Regions from separate parts of the Rhodococcus sp. RS1C4 genome, predicted to be linked through region 2. Evidence: riboswitches for the same ligand, from Rfam matches in the RefSeq annotation. Region 2 holds a riboswitch; the other holds the start of a gene.
What was found. A riboswitch is a leader RNA that binds a small molecule or an ion and turns the genes downstream of it on or off. The one in region 2 is predicted to bind S-adenosylmethionine.
Positions count from the first base shown of each region.

Region 1: it holds a riboswitch for S-adenosylmethionine, as region 2 does, so the genes downstream of both, CH289_RS00080 (bifunctional o-acetylhomoserine/o-acetylserine sulfhydrylase) here and CH289_RS05275 (ABC transporter ATP-binding protein) in region 2, are expected to answer to the same signal.

Region 1 covers NZ_NOXZ01000002.1:6,176-15,843, reverse strand. Annotated here, with positions in the region: gene CH289_RS00090 (DUF3017 domain-containing protein) at 1-163, shown strand, start outside; gene metX (homoserine O-acetyltransferase MetX) at 194-1,342, opposite strand; gene CH289_RS00080 (bifunctional o-acetylhomoserine/o-acetylserine sulfhydrylase) at 1,339-2,676, opposite strand; SAM riboswitch class IV at 2,854-2,981, opposite strand; gene CH289_RS00075 (MFS transporter) at 3,370-4,518, shown strand; gene CH289_RS00070 (iron-siderophore ABC transporter substrate-binding protein) at 4,586-5,629, opposite strand; gene CH289_RS00065 (response regulator transcription factor) at 5,819-6,499, shown strand; gene CH289_RS00060 (sensor histidine kinase) at 6,496-7,482, shown strand; gene CH289_RS00055 (DUF4153 domain-containing protein) at 7,583-9,082, shown strand; gene CH289_RS00050 (DUF6412 domain-containing protein) at 9,139-9,429, shown strand; gene CH289_RS00045 (DUF6412 domain-containing protein) at 9,503-9,668, shown strand, end outside.
Region 2 covers NZ_NOXZ01000014.1:3,019-12,686, forward strand. Annotated here, with positions in the region: gene CH289_RS05270 (peptide ABC transporter substrate-binding protein) at 1-866, opposite strand, end outside; gene CH289_RS05275 (ABC transporter ATP-binding protein) at 926-2,539, opposite strand; SAM riboswitch class IV at 2,548-2,660, opposite strand; gene CH289_RS05280 (copper resistance CopC/CopD family protein) at 2,850-4,385, opposite strand; gene CH289_RS05285 (YcnI family copper-binding membrane protein) at 4,369-5,064, opposite strand; gene CH289_RS05290 (MetQ/NlpA family ABC transporter substrate-binding protein) at 5,079-5,975, opposite strand; gene CH289_RS05295 (ABC transporter permease) at 5,972-6,802, opposite strand; gene CH289_RS05300 (ABC transporter ATP-binding protein) at 6,783-7,628, opposite strand; gene CH289_RS05305 (ABC transporter substrate-binding protein) at 7,658-8,755, opposite strand; gene CH289_RS05310 (acyl-CoA dehydrogenase family protein) at 9,004-9,668, shown strand, end outside.

The sequences.
Region 1 (9,668 bases), on a different contig from region 2:
CGTGGCCACTCTTCTCGCGGCGGGGTTCCGGCTGTGTGTTCCCGAAAACCGCGTGGGGCTGCTCGCGGTACGAAGCCGTGGCTTCGACGTGTCCGCCCTCGCGCTGGTGGGCGGCGCCATCGTCTTTCTGTCGTCCTCGATCGACCCACTCGGTACGGACTGAGCGCCGCACCGAGTCGGTCGACTCCTGAGTTCAGGCGTGGCGAGCAGCGCGTGCGTGCTGCATCGTCTCGCCGAGCAGCTTCGCGACGGACCCGGCTTCGGTGAGAAAGCCGTCGTGACCGTCTCTGGACTGAATGACTTCGAGTCCACGGCACTCGGGTAGACCGCGCGCGATCTCCTTCTGCTGACGCAGCGGATACAACCGGTCGGAATCCACACCGCCGACGATGGTCGGCACCGTCGCGCGCGCCAGGGCTTCGTCGACGCCACCGCGTCCCCGACCGATGTCGTGCCGGTTCATCGCCTCGCTCAGTAATACGTACGTGCTTGCGTCGAACCTGTCGGCCAACTTGTTGGCCTGGTGCTGAAGGTAGCTGTCGACGGCGTATCGGCCACCGTTCCACGGGTTCTCGTCGCCCTGGGGGTTGTTCTCGAACCGGAGGTCGAGCTCGCTCTCGGTGCGATAGGTCAGGTGCGCGATGCGACGAGCGATCTTCAGTCCAGCGCGAGGGGATCGAGCCGTGCCGTGGTAATCACCGCCCTGCCAGTCCGGATCCGACGCGATCGCTTCGATCTGAGTGGTCTGCGTACCGATCTGGTCCGCAGTGGCGCGGGCGCCGACGGCGAGTACGAGAGCGGCGCCGACACGCTCGGGATGGCCGACGATCCACTCCAGTGTGCGCATGCCGCCCATGGAACCGCCGACAACAGCAGCGAAGCGGTGGATGCCGAGCGCATCCGCGAGCGCGACCTCGGCCGCAACCTGGTCGCGAATGGAGATGCCGGGGAATCGGCTGCCGTACGGCTTACCGTCCTCGGCGAGCGAGCTGGGACCCGTCGTTCCACCGCAGCCACCGAGGACGTTCGATGCGACGACGCACCACTCGTCGGTGTCTATCGGTGCGCCGGGTCCGACCATCCCGTTCCACCAGCCGGGCAACGCGTGATCCGCGTCGGCGGGTCCGCTGACGTGCGAATCGCCGGTGAGGGCGTGCTCGACGAGAACCACGTTGTCACGTCCGGGTGCGAGCTCTCCCCAGCGCTGCACCGCAACGGTCACCTGGGGTAGCGAGGCACCGCTCTCGAGGTCGAGCCGGCCGATGTCGATACTGCCGAGCCGTCCGTCCGGCGGCGGGAATCCCGCAGCCGGACGGACGTCGTGCACAGAGCCGATGGTCAAGACGCCGCCGCTGCGAATCCGGTTTCGAGATCGGCGAGAATATCGTCGATCCCTTCGATACCCACAGCGAGCCTGACCAGGCCCGGAGTGACGCCCGAGGCCAGCTGCTCCTCCGGCGTCAACTGCGAATGTGTGGTCGAGGCGGGGTGAATGACGAGTGAACGCACATCACCGATGTTAGCCACATGGCTGTGAAGGCTCAGCGCGTTGACGAACTTCTTGCCGGCGTCGACGCCGCCCTTCAGCTCGAACGCGATGATGGCGCCCTGGCCCTTCGGTGCAAGTTCCTGGCCGCGGCCGTACCACGGCGAGGACTTCAGACCCGCGTAGTTGATGGACTCCACCTCGTCCCGCGCCTCGAGGAACGCCGCCACCTTCTGTGCGTTCTCGACGTGACGTTCGATGCGCAGACTCAACGTCTCGAGCCCCTGGCTGATGAGGAACGCGTTGAACGGAGACACGGCCGCGCCGACATCACGCAGCAACTGGACGCGGGCCTTGAGCGCGAACGCCGGAGCACCGAGGTCCGCGAACACGACGCCGTGATAGCTGGGATCGGCCGTCGTGAAGTTGGTGTGGCGCCCCTGCGTCCAATCGAAGGTGCCACCGTCGACGATGACGCCCGCGATGGCGGTGCCGTGCCCACCGAGGTACTTCGTCGCCGAATGCACGACGATGTCCGCGCCGTGCTTCAGCGGCTGGATGAGATACGGAGTCGCGACGGTGTTGTCGACGATGAGCGGAATCCCGTTCTCGTGCGCCACGGCGGAGATACCGGGGATGTCGAGAATGTCGTTCTTCGGGTTGGAGATGGTCTCGCCGTAGAACGCTTTGGTGTTCGGGGTGATGGCTGCGCGCCACTGCTCGAGATCGTCCGGATCCTCGACGAACGTGACCTGCACACCGAACTTCGGAAGCGTGTAGTGAAACAGGTTGTACGTTCCGCCGTACAGACGAGGGCTGGAGACGATGTGATCGCCCGCTTCCGCGAGGTTGAGGATCGCGAACGTCTCGGCGGCCTGCCCGGACGCCAGGAGCAGCGCGGCGACGCCGCCCTCGAGAGCAGCGATGCGCTGCTCGACCACGTCCTGGGTGGGGTTGATGATGCGGGTGTAGATGTTGCCCGGTTCTGCCAGCCCGAACAGTGCGGCGGCGTGATCGGTGTTGTCGAACGTGTACGACGTGGTCTGGTAGATGGGCAGAGCGCGCGCGTTGGTCGCGCCGTCCGGAGTCTGACCCGTGTGAATCTGCTTGGTCTCGAAAGCCCACGAAGCAGTGGGGTCTTCGATGGGGGCGCCGGTTGCGTCCACGACGTCAGGGGTGTTGTCGGTCATGTGAGTGATAACTCCGTCTTCGAAGGATGATCAGGTTTCGAATCGGCTCTCGTCCGGAAAGCCGGGGCGGGGCGTATCGGTACAACAACACATGATCAACCTCTTCCTGGGGCCGCCGACGTGTCGGACAACTCCCGGTCAGTGGGCCCACCGACATCATGTGACATCACCGTGGCGGGCCCGCGCTTGCTCGACGGCAACGCGTGTGCGCAGCCGACTAACCAGGTCTTCTCACCCGGGGCACCCCACCGCGGTTGGAGGGTTGCCGGCCAGCAAGCCGGGGCTCGATGCTGGCACTCATGACCTGGCGTGAATCCTAGCGGTGCGATCGACTTCGGGAAACAAGCAGTCCGGCCACAACACGCCTGCCGACGGCCGGGAGTGGAGCCTGCGGAATGAGCACTATAAAGGTAGTAGTGGGGCCTGCGGATCGACCGTTGGACGGCGGCGTGAGCACTATCACCGCCGGAGGATTCGAAAATCGCTTGTGCCGGGGATGACAATTGACGCCTGGGACGTTGCCGATCCAGTCCGTCCTTTTTCTTCTTGATCGATCCCGAAACCCCGAAAGGTCGTTGTGCCGTGTCTGTCACCGATTCCGCCCTCGCCAGGAATGTCGGCGCCGTGCGTTCGAAGGTGTCGAGCGGCCTGAGTACCAGTAACCGTCCGCACTCCACGCGGAGACGGTTCGCGATGTTCGCCCTGTCGATCGGTGGGTTCGGTATCGGGACCACCGAGTTCGCGTCGATGGGTCTGCTTCCCGACGTGGCGTCGAGCATGGGTATCTCCGAGCCCTCGGCCGGTCACATGATCTCGGCGTACGCCCTCGGCGTCGTCGTCGGTGCGCCCGCGATCGCGACGCTGGCCGCGCGTGTACCGCGTCGAGCACTGTTGATCGCTCTGATGGTGGCGTTCACTCTTGGCAACCTCGGTACCGTGTTCGCTCCCAGTTTCAACGAATTGGTCGCGTCCAGGTTCGTCGCGGGCTTGCCTCACGGTGCGTACTTCGGTATCGCGGCGCTCGTCGCGGCGCATCTCGCCGAGCCGGGCAAGCGCGCCAAAGCTGTTGCGATGGTCATGATGGGGCTCTCGATAGCCAACGTCGTCGGTGTCCCCGCAGCTACCTGGCTCGGGCAACTTCTCGGCTGGCGCAGTGCGTTCGCCGTCGTCGGGGTGATCGGTGCACTCACCGTCACCGCCTTGATCATGTGGATGCCTCGTCTCGACGGCATGCCGACCACCAATCCGATCACGGAGCTCGGTGCACTTCGCCGCAGCCAGGTGTGGATGACGCTGTTCGTCGGCATGGTCGGCTTCGGTGGCATGTTCGCCGTGTACACCTACATCTCGTCGACGCTGACCGATGTCGCGGGACTGGCACGCACTCTGGTGCCGGTCGCGCTGATGATCTACGGCCTCGGCATGGTTGCCGGCAACTACTTCGGCGGATGGCTCGCGGACCGCTTCAAGCTGAAGGGAACGTTCTTCGGGCTGGCATCGATGGCTGTGTTCCTGGCTGCGTTCGTTCTGGCCGCACACAACCCGATCAGCGCGCTGATCCTGGTGTTCCTGATCGGCGCGTCGGGCTCGTCGGTGATCCCCGGACTGCAGACCCGGTTGATGGACGTCGCCGAGGACGCTCAGACACTGGCGGCGTCGCTCAATCACGCGGCGTTCAACCTCGCCAATGCAATCGGTGCCGCGCTCGGTGGTGCCGTCATCGCCGCCGGCTTCGGGTACACGGCACCCGCGGCTGCAGGTGCCATCCTGGCCGTCGCAGGCCTCGTCGTCCTGTCCATCGCGATGTGGATGCAGCGACGGACCGACGCCCGCGCTGCTTGATCGACTCGCCTGGATCTTTCGATGCGCACCGCTCGGTGTGCGTCCGAGAGATCCAGGCCGAGGTCGGTCAACTCGTGGTGGTGGCTGCGCCGCCCCCGGCGAGCGTGCCGGCGAACGCCGGGACCAACTTGTCGATCACGTACGGCAAGCTCAGGACGCTGGTGAAGTAGATCGCGCCTGCTGTGACGCCATCGGTGAACACGAGCTTGTTCTCTTTCACCCGCTCGAGGTTCCGATACACCCGCTCCTGCTCGAGTGCGGTGCGATCTTCGGGCTTCTCGGTGCCCCAGAGCAGCACGTCGGCCGAATCGAGGACCGACAGGTTCTCGAGCGGAATGTATGCCTGGCCGCTGCCGTCCGCGGGTGCGAATTCATCGATGTCCGACGGCACGACGAACCCGAGATCGGTCAGAAAGTCCGTGCTCAAGCCGTTCTGGTAGGCGATGGCGTCGCCGTCGTAGATTGCGTTCTGCAGGAAGATCGCCTTGGTTCCCTCGAACTCCGGGTGCTCGGCCCTCGCGGCTGCGAACTTCTCGTCGACGCCCGCGATGAGATTCTCGACGTCGTCCTTCTTGCCGACGGCGGCGCCGATGCTGCGAGCTTGAACATCCCACGGTTCGAAGTACTCGGAGTACTCGCCGGAGTGTGCAATGGTCGGCGCGATCTCGCTGAGCCGGTCGTAGGATTCCTGATCCAGACCCGCGTTGGTCGCGATGATCAGATCGGGCTCGAGCCCGACGATCCGTTCGTACTGAAAGCCGTCGGCGATGTCGAGCACCTCCGGTTGTGCGTCGCCGAGCGCGTCCTGTGCCCACGGCCAGGTGGCGTACGGCTGCTCGCCGTACCATTCGGTGACGCCGACGGGGATCACGCCGAGTGCGAGGAGGGTGTCCTGCTCGGTGTAACCGACGGAGACGACGCGTTGCGGTTCCGATTCCACCGTCGTCTCGCCGAAGGCGTGGTCGACGGTCACCGGAAACGCCCCGCTCGACTCGGAACCGCTGGTGGGAGTGCTCGCCGTGTCGTCGGACGAACTCGAGCATGCGGACAGCAGGAGCGCGGCAGCTGCCGCGGCGGCGGCCCACCGAAGCAGTCGCGTGGATTCGACCATGAAGGTGCCTTTCGAGGGGGTGACGTGGCTCGAGTTCTGTCGGGCCTCGCTCGGATCCGTAAGGGTAGCCGACCCTTATGTGACGGAATCAGGCCGTGTCCCGCGACGCCCGCGCGGCCCGACGGATCTTCACCGAACCTCCACATTTCCCGACGGACTCCTCCATGTTCGGGCTCTAGGGTCGACATCATGAACCGCACAGTGCTGGTCGTCGACGACGAACCCACGATCTCCGACGCGTTGGCCGCACGACTCCGCGGCGAAGGTTTCGGCGTGGTGACGGCGCACGACGGACCGTCGGCGGTCGAGGTCTGTGCCCGCGAGAAGCCGGACGTCGTAGTTCTCGACGTCATGCTGCCGGGCTTCGACGGCCTGGAGGTGTGCCGACGGATCCAGGCGGACCGTCCGATTCCGGTGCTGATGCTGACCGCGAAGTCGGACGAGACCGACATGCTCGTCGGACTCGGCGTCGGCGCCGACGACTATCTCTCCAAGCCGTTCAGTATGCGCGAGGTCGTCGCGCGGGTGCACGCACTCCTTCGTCGCGCCGAACGCACCGCCGCGGCATCGACTGCGACGGCGGCGATGACGCTCGGCGCGTTTCGAATCGACCACGATGCGCGACGCGTGAGCGGACCCGACGGTGAAATTCACCTCACCCGAACCGAATTCGACATCCTTGCATTCCTGTCGGCTCGACCCGGCGCTGCGGTCGCCCGCGACACCCTCCTCGCCGAACTGTGGGGTTGGGAGGATTCTGCCAGCAGTCGGACCGTGGACAGTCATGTGAAGGCGTTGCGCCGCAAGCTCGGCGGCACGCTGATCCGGACCGTTCACGGCGTCGGGTACGCGCTGGAGACTCCACGATGAGGGCTCCGATCCCGCTTGTCCGGTTGCCGCGACCGCTGGACTCGCTGACGTCGTTCAAACTCAAGGTCGCTCTGATCGTGGGGATCGTTCTGCTGTTGGCAAGCGTGACGTTCTGGATCGGTGCGAGCTGGCAGTTCCGCTACACGCTGCTGGCCGCGCTCGTGGTGTCCATCGCAGCAACGCAATTGGTGGCGCACGGTATGACTTCACCGCTGCGAGAGATGACGGCCGCGGCCCGCGCAATGGCACGAGGGGACTATACGACGCGGGTGCGCGCGAGCTCGCGTGACGAGGTCGGCCAACTCGCCGAGGCCTTCAATACGATGTCCGCTGATCTCGAAGCAGCCGACACGTACCGGCGTGAGCTCATCGGAAACGTCTCCCACGAACTCAAGACGCCGATCGCGGCACTTCGTGCGGTGCTGGAAAACATGGTCGACGGCGTGACCGAGCCCGATCCTGCCACGCTGAACGTCGCGCTGCGTCAGACGGAGAAGCTCGGTGACCTGGTGACCGAGTTGCTGGATCTGTCCCGGCTCGAAGGGGGAGTGCTCCCACTGCGGCCGGAACGATTCGGTGTGCACGACTTCCTCGGCGCGGTGGCGTCGGAGTACGGGCGTGTGCGCGTCGTGGTGACGCCGCACCAGCTGCAGATGTCCGCCGACCGGTCACGAGTGCAGCAGATCGTGACGAACCTGCTGAGCAATGCAGTCGAGCATTCCCCTCCGGGCTCGGCCGTCACAGTGTCCGCGATGCCTGCACCGGAAGGGGTCAGGATCGAGGTGTCCGACGACGGTCCGGGAATCTCGCCCTCCGAACGTTTTTCGGTCTTCGACAGGTTCACCAGAGGTGGTGCCACAGGCGGCGGAACCGGACTCGGTCTGGCGATCGCCCGGTGGGCGACCGAACTGCACGGCGGGACGATAGAAGTCCTGGACAGATCACCCGGGTGCCACATCCGGGTGTGCCTTCCACAGAACTGAACCCTGCCCGGTCCCACACGAGAACCACTTTCACTCACGGCGCACGCACAGGCGTGTCGTCGCTCCAAGTCCTGCCCAGAACAACTGTGAGGTAGAGGAAATGAACGCAATCACTACACCGAAGTCCACCTCCACCGGGCCGGCTCCGGTGCTTCCGCCGAGCAACCGGTCATCGCGTCGATGGTCACCGTGGGCCCCGCGAGTGTGGCCGGTGCTCCGCCACGCATCGGCGCCGCGAAAGGCTTTGATCGCCGCGATGTCCGCAGGTGCGGTGGGGGCATCGGTACTCGGAGGACAGGGCGTCGGATACTCCATCACCACGGCCGTCATCGTCGCCGCAGTCGCCTTCGCACTGCGGGAAAGGCCCACCCCGTGGCAGCTCGCCGGCGCGAGCGGAGTGCTTCTGCTGGGATCGGTCGCGACCGTCCGCGCAGCGGAATGGCTGGTGGCACTGTGCATATGGACGTCGATAGTCGTTGCTGCGGCGGTACTCTCCGGCTCATGGACCTGGCGAGGTCTCGGGCTGGGGGCCTTGGCTCCGCTGTTTCTGCCGGTCCGCACGTGGAGATGGGCGTCCACCGGTGCGCGGCGGCTGGACACCGACCGTGCCCACCCGCGCCGACTGGCCGCGGTCTTCGCATCGACGGTGATGCTGGTGATCGTGTTCGGCGCGCTGTTCGCTGCAGCCGACCCGACATTCGGGAAGATCGTCGACGCGGCGACTCCCGACTGGGATCTCGGTGGCACCGTGACACGCATCCTCGTGTTCACCTTCGTCGGCGCAGCGACACTGGGTGCGGCGTATCTGGCGGTCAATCGACCGCACTTCGATCTGCTCGCGCGGCCGTCGAAGTCGTCGGTGTCACTCTGGGAGTGGATGGTGCCCGTCGCGGCTCTCGTCGGAGTGTTCGCCCTGTTCGTGGCCGTTCAGACGACAACACTGTTCGGCGGTCAGAGCCACGTGCGCACGACGGACGGCCTCACCAACGCCGAGTACGCCCGTCAAGGGTTCTGGCAGTTGCTGGCGGTGACGGCCCTGACTCTTCTGGTACTGGCCACCGTTGTTCGCACAGCGCCGCGAGGTACTCGTACCCAGCGGACGTATCTGAGGGTTGTTCTCGGCTTGCTGTGCGTCCTCGCCCTCGTGGTGGTGGCCTCGGCCTTGCATCGCATGTCCCTGTACGAGCGTCAATACGGGTACACGACGCTTCGTCTGTTCGTCACGGTCGTCGAGGTTCTGCTGGGAGCGGTGTTCGTGCTCGTCATGGTCGCCGGAATCGGTATGACAGGGAAATGGCTGCCGCGAGCTGTCGGGGTCGCTGTCGTCGGCGCGGTTCTTTCCCTCGCTGCGCTGAATCCGGACGCGTACGTCGCCCGGCACAGCGTCGAGCGGTTCGAGGACACCGGCAAGATCGACACGCGGTATCTCCGAAGCCTCTCGGCGGATGCGGCACCGGAGCTCGACCGCCTGCCCGAGCCCTATCGCAGTTGCGTGCTCTCCGACGTCACGGCAACGGTGAAGTGGACAGAGTGGAACCTTGCCGAGGATCGAGCTGCAGCACTCGACGGGCGTGGTCCCGGAGGCGCGAACTGCGCGTGATCGGATGGACGCGATACGCTGGCCACCGGCGAAGCGAACGGAAGGGGTGGACGGCAATGCGATACCTGAGCGCAGTCTCGGCATACCTCGTCCTGCTCCTGATGCTCGCCACCCTTCCCGACACCGCCGTGACCACAGTTGCCTTCGGGCTGGTCGTCACCGCAGTGGCCGTGGCGCTCGCGTCGTCGGCGGCAAGGCGAATCGTGCTCGACGCCCTGTTCGGCGTCGCACACGGACCACGGGGAGAAGAACGCAGGCGCCGCGGGTCGTTCCGCCGTCAGCAACGGCCCGACGAAGCGGGCCGCCCCATGCCCAGAGCCCCGGGCGCACCGGTGGGGGCACACTGAGCGACGCTCGCGTCCGCGGCTCTGCCCCCGAACCCTTTCTGCCGAAAGAAGTTCGTTCACCCGGGGAGTTCTCGTGCGCACAATCTTCGTTTCACTCGTCGTCACCGTACTGCTGCTGCTGGCAGTCCTCGACGACCCGTCGACGGTCGGCGGACTACTGCTCGGGATCGCTGCGGCAACACTCGCCGCTCTCGGTGCGGTCGACGCGACAGTCGGACTGGACCGAACCCGGGTGCCGG
Region 2 (9,668 bases):
CTGGCCGACTGGACGAACTTGTCGCCGAGGGTTGCCTTCGCGCTTTCCACGTCCTGCTGCAGCAGTGCGGTCACGTCGACTGCACCGGCCTGGAAATCGCGGTAGGCGACGTCGTATCCGGTGTAGATCTTGAAGGTGACGCCGCCGTTCTCGGCTTTCTCACCGCCATACTCGTCGTAGCGGACGGTTTTGATCTCCGGTCCACCTGTCCACGGCTCGCTGATCTCGTAGGGGCCGTTGCCGATCGGCTTCGCCGCGAAGGCTTCGAGATCATCCAGCGCTGCTGCCGGCAGAGGATAGAACGCCGGTTGGCCGATCTGGTACAGGAACTGGCTCTGTGGTTTGGTCAACGTGACGGTGAGGCTCAGCGGCCCGGTGACCTCGACGCCGGACAGGGAGTCGGCGGTCGGTGCGCCTTCGTCGGGGTTGAGCGCGTCGTAGCCTTCGATGCCTGCGAGCTGCGAGCTGCCGACCCAGGCGTTGGCTGGGTCTGCTGTGGTGTTCCATCCTCGCGCGAAGGACTCGGCGTCGACGACCTCGCCGTTCTGGAAGGTCCATCCGTCCTTCAGCGTGATGTCCCAGACCTTCTGATCCTCGGTCTCGATCGAGTCGGCAACGAGGTTGACCGGTTCCCCGGTGTCGCTGTCGTACTTCACGAGTCCGGAGAACAAGGTCTCGGAGACCGACAGTGCGAAGTACCCGCCTGAGTTCCCGGGCACGATGGATGTCGGTTTCTGCGTCGCGACGCGGAGGATGTTGTCCGACGGCTCGCCGGACGCCTCACTGGACGAACCTCCGCCGCAGGCGGTCAGTACTACTGCTGCGACAGCGAGCAGAGCACTGCCGATCAGGGGTGTGCGTTTCATCTGTTCTTTCCATTCGACTTGCCCGAACCTGGTCAGGTTCGGTTGTGCACCGTTGTGTTTCAGACTTCGATCGGCACGCGAAGACCCGGAACGGCACCGAGCAGTTCTCGGGTGTAATCGTGTTGCGGGTTGTCGAACACCGTTGTTGTCGAGCCGTATTCGACGATCTTCCCTTTGGTCATCACGGCCACGTCGTCGGCGATCCGGCGCACGACGCCGAGGTCGTGCGAGATGAACAGGTACGTCAACCCCAGATCTGTCTGCAGTGTCTGCAGCAGGTCGAGCACCTGCGCCTGGACCAGGACGTCGAGCGCGGAAACCGGTTCGTCGCAGACGATCAGCTCGGGTTCGGCGGCGAGAGCACGGGCGATGGCGACGCGTTGGCGTTGCCCACCGGAGAGTTCACTCGGTCGCCTGCGCAACGTGGCCGCCGCAAGTCCCACAAGGTCGAGCAGCTCGACTGCACGGGCCTTGCGGGAGGATCGATCACCGATACCGAACGCAGACAGGGGCTCTCTCAAGATTCGGTCGACGGTGTACGTGGGGTCGAGCGAGGCGTACGGGTCCTGAAAGATCGGCTGGACGCGCCTGCGAAACGCACGAAGTTCGCGCCCCTTCAACGACGCGACATCGGTGCCTTCGAAGAATACGCGGCCCGCACTCGGGGTGTTCAGACCGAGGCACGACCACGCTGTCGTGCTCTTTCCCGAGCCGGATTCCCCGACGAGTGCCAGCGTCTTGCCTCGCTCGAGAACGAAGGACACGTCGTCCACCGCGGGTACTCCGCCGAAGCTCTTGGACAGGTTTCTCACTTCGAGCACGATCGACGCCTCAGCCGGGGTCGCGGCTTCTCGAACCGGCCGCGCCGAGGGGACGGATGCCAGTAGCGCCCGGGTGTAGTCGTGTTCGGGTTGGCCGAATACCGCAGCTGCAGTGCCGGATTCGACGACACGGCCGTGACGCATCACGACGATTCGATCGGCGCGTTCGGCGGCGAGCGCAAGGTCGTGCGTGACGAGAAGAATCGCGGCACCGGAACCGGCGACGACCTCGGCCAGGTTGTCGAGGATGCGCCGTTGCACGGTGACGTCGAGCGCTGAAGTGGGCTCGTCGGCAATCAACAGTGCGGGCGAATTCACCGACGCCATGGCGATCAACGCGCGCTGACGCATACCGCCCGAGAATTGGTGCGGATACTTCCGGCGCTCGGCACCGGGAAGGCCTGCACGAGTGAAGGCCGACGCAGTCTCGTCGTGCACCTCTGCGCGCGGCAGGCGCCTGTGCGCCCGCACGGCCTCGTCGACCTGGTGTCCAATTCGTAGCACCGGATCCAGGTTGGACATCGGGTCCTGGGGCACGAGGCCGATGCGGCGTCCTCTGATCGTTCGCCAGTCGTTCTCTTTCCAGCTCGTGGTGTCCGAACCGTCCACCCGAATGGTGCCGGAGGTGACGGACGCGGAACTGGGGAGCAGTCCGAGGATGGCCGATACGAGAGTGGACTTGCCGGACCCCGATTCTCCGACCACAGCGACCACTTCGCTCGGTCCGATCTGCAGGTCCACGCCGTCGACGGCGACGTGCTTGTTCTTGCCCGATCCGAACTCGACGACCAACCCGGCGATGTCGACGATGGAATTCGACTCGGGCACTGCACTTTCCGACACTGGCTGCATCCTTCGCTTCTCAACGCTTGCTCGCTTCGGTTTGAAGCGAGCCAGGTTTTGCTCGGAAGCACCCCGCCGCTGAACGAGGGTTGCTGTCCACCAGCCGAGCCATACGGTGGATCTCTGAACCGAGTTCGAAGATAGCGACTTACTGATGAGTTGTTTAATTTACATACCTATGACTATTGCCACTATCCAGTAACCACGGACGAGGTGGACCCGTCGTGACCTGCGCAAACGACCCACCGGCCGAACCATCTCATTTCGGACATCGGCTCACGTCGGAATCAGACTGAACGAATATATTGACAAACTCGGGTTACAGCGCGTCGTAGAAGAACGATGCGACTTTGGGGCCGTCCAGGCCTGAGAATCGGATGGAAACCTTCCACTCCCCCGGCGCTGGGACGACCAGGTGCTCGCTGCGCCAGATGGTTCGGTCACCGTCGTGCACAGGTTCGGTGAGTTCGACGGGCAATCGGGCGACGTTGGCGTCCACCGAGGACAGGTCGGCGCTGACGCCGACGTCGGAAGCCCCCGCACCTTCGTACGTGACGGTGAGCTGCTGGGGTCCTCGCCTGATCGAGTCGATTCCGATGTCGAGGACATCCGAGGAACCGAAGTCGAGGGTGGTGGCGATGTTCGTCGTGTACACGTCCTTGGCCGGCGTGTGCGAGGACAGGATCGAGGTCAGAGCCAGAACCGTCACGGCCACTGCGGTTTCCACGAGAAGGGTCCGGCGTCGGAATCGTCGGTACGCCAGATGTCCGAGGCCGACGGCGAACGCGACTGCGAGAACTTTGGCCAGCAACACTGCTCCGTACGACGTCCTCCACAGCGCCGGCAGCGGCTGGACCTGCAGCAGCGACAGACCGAGGCCCGCAACGACCACGAGTCCGACGTGCACCGTCGCGATGCGGTGCCATCGCTGCAGTCGGGGTGCCGCACGCAGTACGAGCAGCATCACCGCGAGGCCGCCCAGCCACACCGTCATGCCGTAGACGTGCAGGAGCGTCGCCAGGAACGCCCACGGCCATCCTCCGGCAGAGCCGCCGTGGCCGCTGAGAGTCACGGCGAGAATCGCCGCGCCGGCGTACACGAGACCGAACACGATCGGGGTGCGCCCGATTCCGGCCGCAACCATCGACAATCCCACTGCCACAAGCAAGGCCGAACCGTGCGGCGTGACGAGCACAGTACCGAGTCCGGCGGTCGAGATCTCTCGTGCGCCCCCGGATTGTTGCGCGACGAGTACGAACAGTCTGCCTGCCAGTCCGAGAGCCACTGCGAGAGCACCGATTCGGTACACCACCCGAAAACGGGTCGTACCCACCGCTGATCTCCACACGAGCAACGAGGACAGCAGAACACCCGCAGTGGCCACCAAGCCCAAATAGGCAAGGGTTTTGGCCGGGTAGTTCAGGTATTGTTCGACGCCACCGCCGGACTCCCCTGCGTCGAATTTTCCCTGCTGAGTCACCGATCCGACGGTGAACTGGATCGACAACGACACCACGTGTGTGTCGGCCGAGACGACGCGAGCCGTGGCCAGGTACGCACCGTCCTGGACGGTGACGGCGGGGACGAGGACGATCCGGCGTCGACCGTCGTCCACGCGTACGTCTGAGAAGTCGAATGTCTTTCCGTCCCCGTCGATCAGCTGCGCCGACCCCTCGATGAGGGTGACGGGTTCGTTCAGCTGCAGAGTCAGCTCGCTCGGGGCGTCGTCGACGTGCGTTCCGGTGGTCGGAGTCGCCGAGATCAGACTTGCGTGTGCGGACGCGGTCCCGCTGCCGAGCAGTAGCCCGGCGGCGAGCACCACGAGCACGATGCCGAGGTCACGAACCCGCGCCACGACCCCGCCGCACCACCAGTCCCAACCCGGCGATCGCGGCTACGGCGAGCACCAGGCTCACCACCGAGACGGTCGGCCACACCCAGGTGGTGCCATCGGTTTCGGTGTCCTCGTGCCGGGCCGACGCGGTGTCCCCGTGTCCGTCGCCGTGGCTGTGCGCGTCCGACGCCGCCACCAACGCGACCTCGGGTGCGGGGTGCTCGGGTTCGCTGGCGTCGTCGACGGCGACCTCGTTCCAGGACACGACCGAGCCGTCCGAGTAGGCCTGGTCCGACGGCAGTGCGATGGAGTCGACGTCGTCCGGCCACGGTCCGCCGGAGAACGAGAAGTCACGGAATTCGTCGACGCCGTATCCGCCTGCGGGGTCGGTGACCGTCCAGCTGATCCTGGCGACGCGGCCGGTGTCGCCACCTTCACGCTCCACGGTCGCCGTCCACCCGGGGACGGGAAGGGTGCGCGCCGACGTCAGGTCGACGCCGTCCGGCAGCGTCACTGTCAGCCGGACGGTCGACGCCTTGGCCGATTCTCCCGGCACGATCAGTCGGACGATGCCGTAGCCGCCCTGGGGGACCGGATCGCCGTCCGTCCGTACGTGTGCTGCCGCGGGTGCCGCGAACGCGAGGAGTGCCACCGCTGCCGTCGTCGTGACGGCACCTGCCCGGCGCAAGGAATGGGTCATCGTCTTCTCTCTCGTCAGTTGGTGTGTGCGGCAGTCACAGGGATGTTCGCGCCGTGGTATTTCGATTCGAGGAACCGTGCGGTTTCGGGGCTTTCGAGCGCGTGCGTCAGTTCGAGCACCCGCTCGTCGCCTGCGAGACGTGACGGGGCGACGACGACGTGTGCGTACGGATTCTCGGGTCCTGGTTCGACGGCGAGTGCGTCGGTCGCCGGGTCGAGTCCGATGGACTCTGCCTGCTTCGGGGTCAGGACGACGGCGTCGTAGTTGTCGTACAACCCGTCGACGAATTCGCCGTACTCGAGCGGTAGCAGGGACAGGTGCCGCAGCGAGTCCACCACGTTCGCTTCCGTGACGGTCAGGTCCTGCACGGTGGTGCCGCCGAAGGGTCGGTCCAGCTGCGTCAGGCCGGCGCTCTGCAGCAAGTAGAGTCCGCGGGCAAAGCCGGTCGCGGTGTTCGGCAGGACCACCTTGGAGCCGTGCGGCAGGCTACTACCGGTGACCTGGTCCTCGACGAGGTCGACGTTCAGCCAGTCGGCAGTGTCGGCGAGGTCCTTCCATGTCGACGAGTACAGCCCGTAGGGAACGACATTGACCTTGGACACGATGCTCAGCGCGTCCAGGCCGTTCTCCTGCTGGTCCGCCTCGAACGCCGGAATGTGCTGGTAGTACGACAGATCTCCCTCCCCGGCCGCCACCTTGGAATTGGAGTGCTCGTCGGCATCGATCAGTTCGAGCCGAAGGTCGGGTAGCAGAGTGTCGGCCGCGTACTGCAGGATCTCGCGGTCGTCACCGGCACCGACGTACACCGTCAGTGTGTCGGTGCCGGCCGAACCGTCGTCGATCCGAATGTTCGAACCGCACGCGACCAGCAGCGGAATGACGAGTGCTACCAGTGTTGTTCGGTATCTCATCTACTCGTGAGTCCTCGTTGCCATCCGGTCACCTTCCACTCGACGCCGGTCATGACGGCGTTGACCAGAATGCCGATCAGGCCGAGAGTGAGGATGCCTGCGTACATCTGCGGAGTTTGGTAGCGAAGTGCCGCGTTGTTGATGTAGATGCCGATGCCTTGTGCACCGCCGACGAGTTCGGCCGCGACGAGCGCCGTGAACGCGTTGGCAGCGGCCAACCTGATGCCGGGGAAGATGCCGGGAATGGCGGCGGGCAGCACGACCTGGGTGAAGATGTACACCCGTCCTGCACCGAGCGTGCGTGCTGCATTCAGCAGGATCCGTTCGACGCTCGACACTGCGCCGACGGCGGTGATGAAGATCGGCCAGAAGCACGCCCAGAAGACGATGGCGATCTTCGATTCCTCACCGATGCCGAGGAAGACGACGAACACCGGCAGCAACGCCAGCAGCGACAGGTTGCGGAAGAACAGCAGCACCGGCTCGGTGAGCTTCTGGAAGATCTTCACCGAGCCGACGAGGATGCCGAGCGCGATACCCCCTACCAACGCGAACGCGAACCCGACGAGTGCGCGCTGCACGCTCGGCCAGATCTCCGACGTCAGGGTGCCGTCGACCAGGCCGTCGACGAACGCCGAGAACACGTCGAGCGGCTTGGACAGGTAGAGGTCGGAGACGTAACCGAAATCGACGACAGCCCACCAGACGACGAGAAATCCGACCAGTCCGATCGCGCCGTAGACGAACCGGTCGTACTTGTCGAGGAAGGGATTTCTTCCTTTGGGAGGCGTCGTCACCTCCTCCTGCTCATCGAGCGCCGAGGACATTGTTCACCTCGTCTTCCAGGACTCGGGCGACGCGGGAGCGAACGTGCACGAACTCCTCGGAGCTGCGGATCGCATTGTCGCGGTGGCGTGGCAGATCGACGTCGATGATGTCCTTCACCCGGCCGGGAATTTTGGTCATGACGGCGATGCGGTCGGACAGGAAGACCGCCTCGTCGATCGAGTGGGTCACGAACAGGACCGTCTTCTTCTTCTCGCCCGACTCCCAGATGCGCAGTAGCTCGCCCTGCAGGAATTCACGGGTTTGCGCGTCGAGGGCCGCGAACGGTTCGTCGAACACGAGTATCTCCGGTTCGTACGCGAGCACGCGGGCGATCGCGACGCGCTGACGCATACCTCCGGACAGCTGGTGGGGCAGCCGGTCGGCGGCGGATTCGAGCCCGACGGTCTTCAGTACTTCCGCGGCACGCGCCCTTCTCTCGGCCTTGGGCACACCGCGGATCTTCAGGCCGACCTCGACGTTCTTCTGCGCGGTCAGCCACGGGAACAGAGCGTATCCCTGGAAGACGACGCCCACGTTCTTGTCGACGCCGTCGACGCGCTTGCCGTCGATCAGGACGGCGCCACCGTTGTAGGACTCCAGGCCGGCAAGGATGTTGAGGTACGTCGACTTTCCGCATCCACTCGGTCCGAGCAGGGACACGAATTCGCCGCTCTCGATCCGTAGGTCGAAACCGTCGAGCACGGTCGTGGTCCCACGCCGTGTCCCCGGCGTGGGGTACAGCTTGACCACCCGCTTGGCTTCGATCTTGGCGTGTGTCGTGTTGTTCGTCGCGCTGCGTGCGCCGTCGAGCAGTTGTTGACTCATGGCAGTTCACCTGTTCCGATCCGTGGTGGTCATTCTTCGAGTCCCTCGATGTCGACCAAGTGGGTCTTGAAGATTCCGTCGTTCTGTTCCTCGGTGACGATTTCGGTGTTGAAGTCCTGGGACTCGATCAGGTCGGCCGACGTGGCGTACGGGTTGAACGCGTTGGTGGCGATGTCCTCGGGCTTCAGGTGCTCCGAGCCCGGCAGCGGTGTTCCGACTTCTTCGACCAGGTCCCACCACAGTTGCAGGCTTGCTTTGTCGAGCAATGCATTCGGTGCGTAATGCCAGTTGGTGGTCTGCTCGACGGGGTAGCCGGTGGTCTTGCCTGCGATCTCGGCGGACTCCTTGGGGTGTGCGTTGGCCCAGTTCGCCGTGCGGGCGATGACACCGACGAATGCGCGTGCAGCGTCGGGGTTTTCCTTCAACCATTTGTTGCTGGCCACGTACGGGGCTTGGCCACCGAGCGGACCCCAGTCCTCGTAGGAGGTGAACGCCTGGGTGAACTTGTCCGGCTGGCTGAGCAGAACTCCGATGAGCGGTGGGTGGAAGACACCGAGGTCCACTTCTCCGCGCTCGATGGCCGGTGCGATCAACTCGTTCTTGAGTTCGAGGAAGTTGACCTTGTCCAGGTCCACACCGTTCTTCAGCAGGTACCGCTTGAGGACGAGGTCGGTGCAGCTGTTGAAACCCGAGAGCCCGACGGTTTTGCCCTCGATCGCTTTCAGGTTGTCTCGCGTGATGTCGGAGCCCGCCTGGGTGAAGTACGACATGTGCGGTTCTTCGGGCAGATCGAGCATGCTCGACGCGATGGCCGTGAACTCGAATCCTTTGACCTTGCCGTCGATGTCGTTGTTGAACATGCCGGTGGCGATGTCGATGGCGCCCTGGTCGAGGAGTTGCACGGCAGGGACGGCCGTTGCGGGGCCGACGTATTCGGGCTTGACTCCGGCGTCGTCCCAGTAGCCGAGTTCGTCGGCGATGCGAACGAGGGACAGCGCAGTGGGTGAGTTGGCGAACCGGAAGGTGACGGCTCCGTCGTCGGCGGAGCTGGTGCATCCGGCCAATAGTGGCGCGGCGACGAGTGCGGCGATGATCGGCACCAATTTCTGGATGGAACGGATTCTCATGCCGATGTCCGCTGATGTGTTGTGGAGCTGCTCAAGACATTTCCTCTCGTGCACGTATGTCGGATTGGAGGAACCATAGACAACTGTGCATCCCGACCACCATGAATAGATTCATCGTGATTGCAGGTCGAAATTCGGATGAAGTAATTCTGTACGGTTTTCTGAAATCCCGAAGATTCGAATTGTCATTCGGAACCTTCGACTGAATTACTTTGGCTGTAGTACGCATTCGATTCGAAAGGTTGTCGATGACCACCGCCACCGAAGTAACAACAGACCCGAGAACCCATCCGGTATATCGTGAGTTCGCCCGCCTCGTCGAGGAGGTCATCGCGCCTCGTGCGGTGGAGATCGACCGCACCGAGGTGCCGAGATCGCACATCGAGGCGTTGCGGGAGGTCGGGTACCACCGGTGGTTCGTTCCGGCCGAATACGGAGGTCTCGATGTTCCACGGGAGGTGCAGAACGCAGCGGAGGAACTTCTCTTCGGCGCGGACCCGTCGACGGCCACCATCGTCACCCAACACGGTGCACCCGTCGTACCGGCCATCAAGGCCGGGACGCCCGAAACACTCGCTTTGCTACCGCAACTGGCGACCGGAGCGCTGATCGGCGGAGCCGGGATGGGTCACGTCCGATCCTGGCCGCAGCGCCGAGGAACGATAGCCCGCAAGGTGCCCGGCGGATATCGCATCGATGGGGTGATCGGCTGGCACTCCGGCTGGGGCCTCACCGATGTGGTCTGGCTCGGCGCTGTCGACGAGGCCCGCGAGGACTACGTGTTCGGTATCGCGCCGCTCGACCAGCCCGGCGTCTCCGGCCGAGTGTCGAGACTGACGGCCGTGTTCGGCTCACGGACTGCCACGCTGACGTTCGAGGATGTATTTCTGCCGGACGAGTTCGTGTCCGAGGT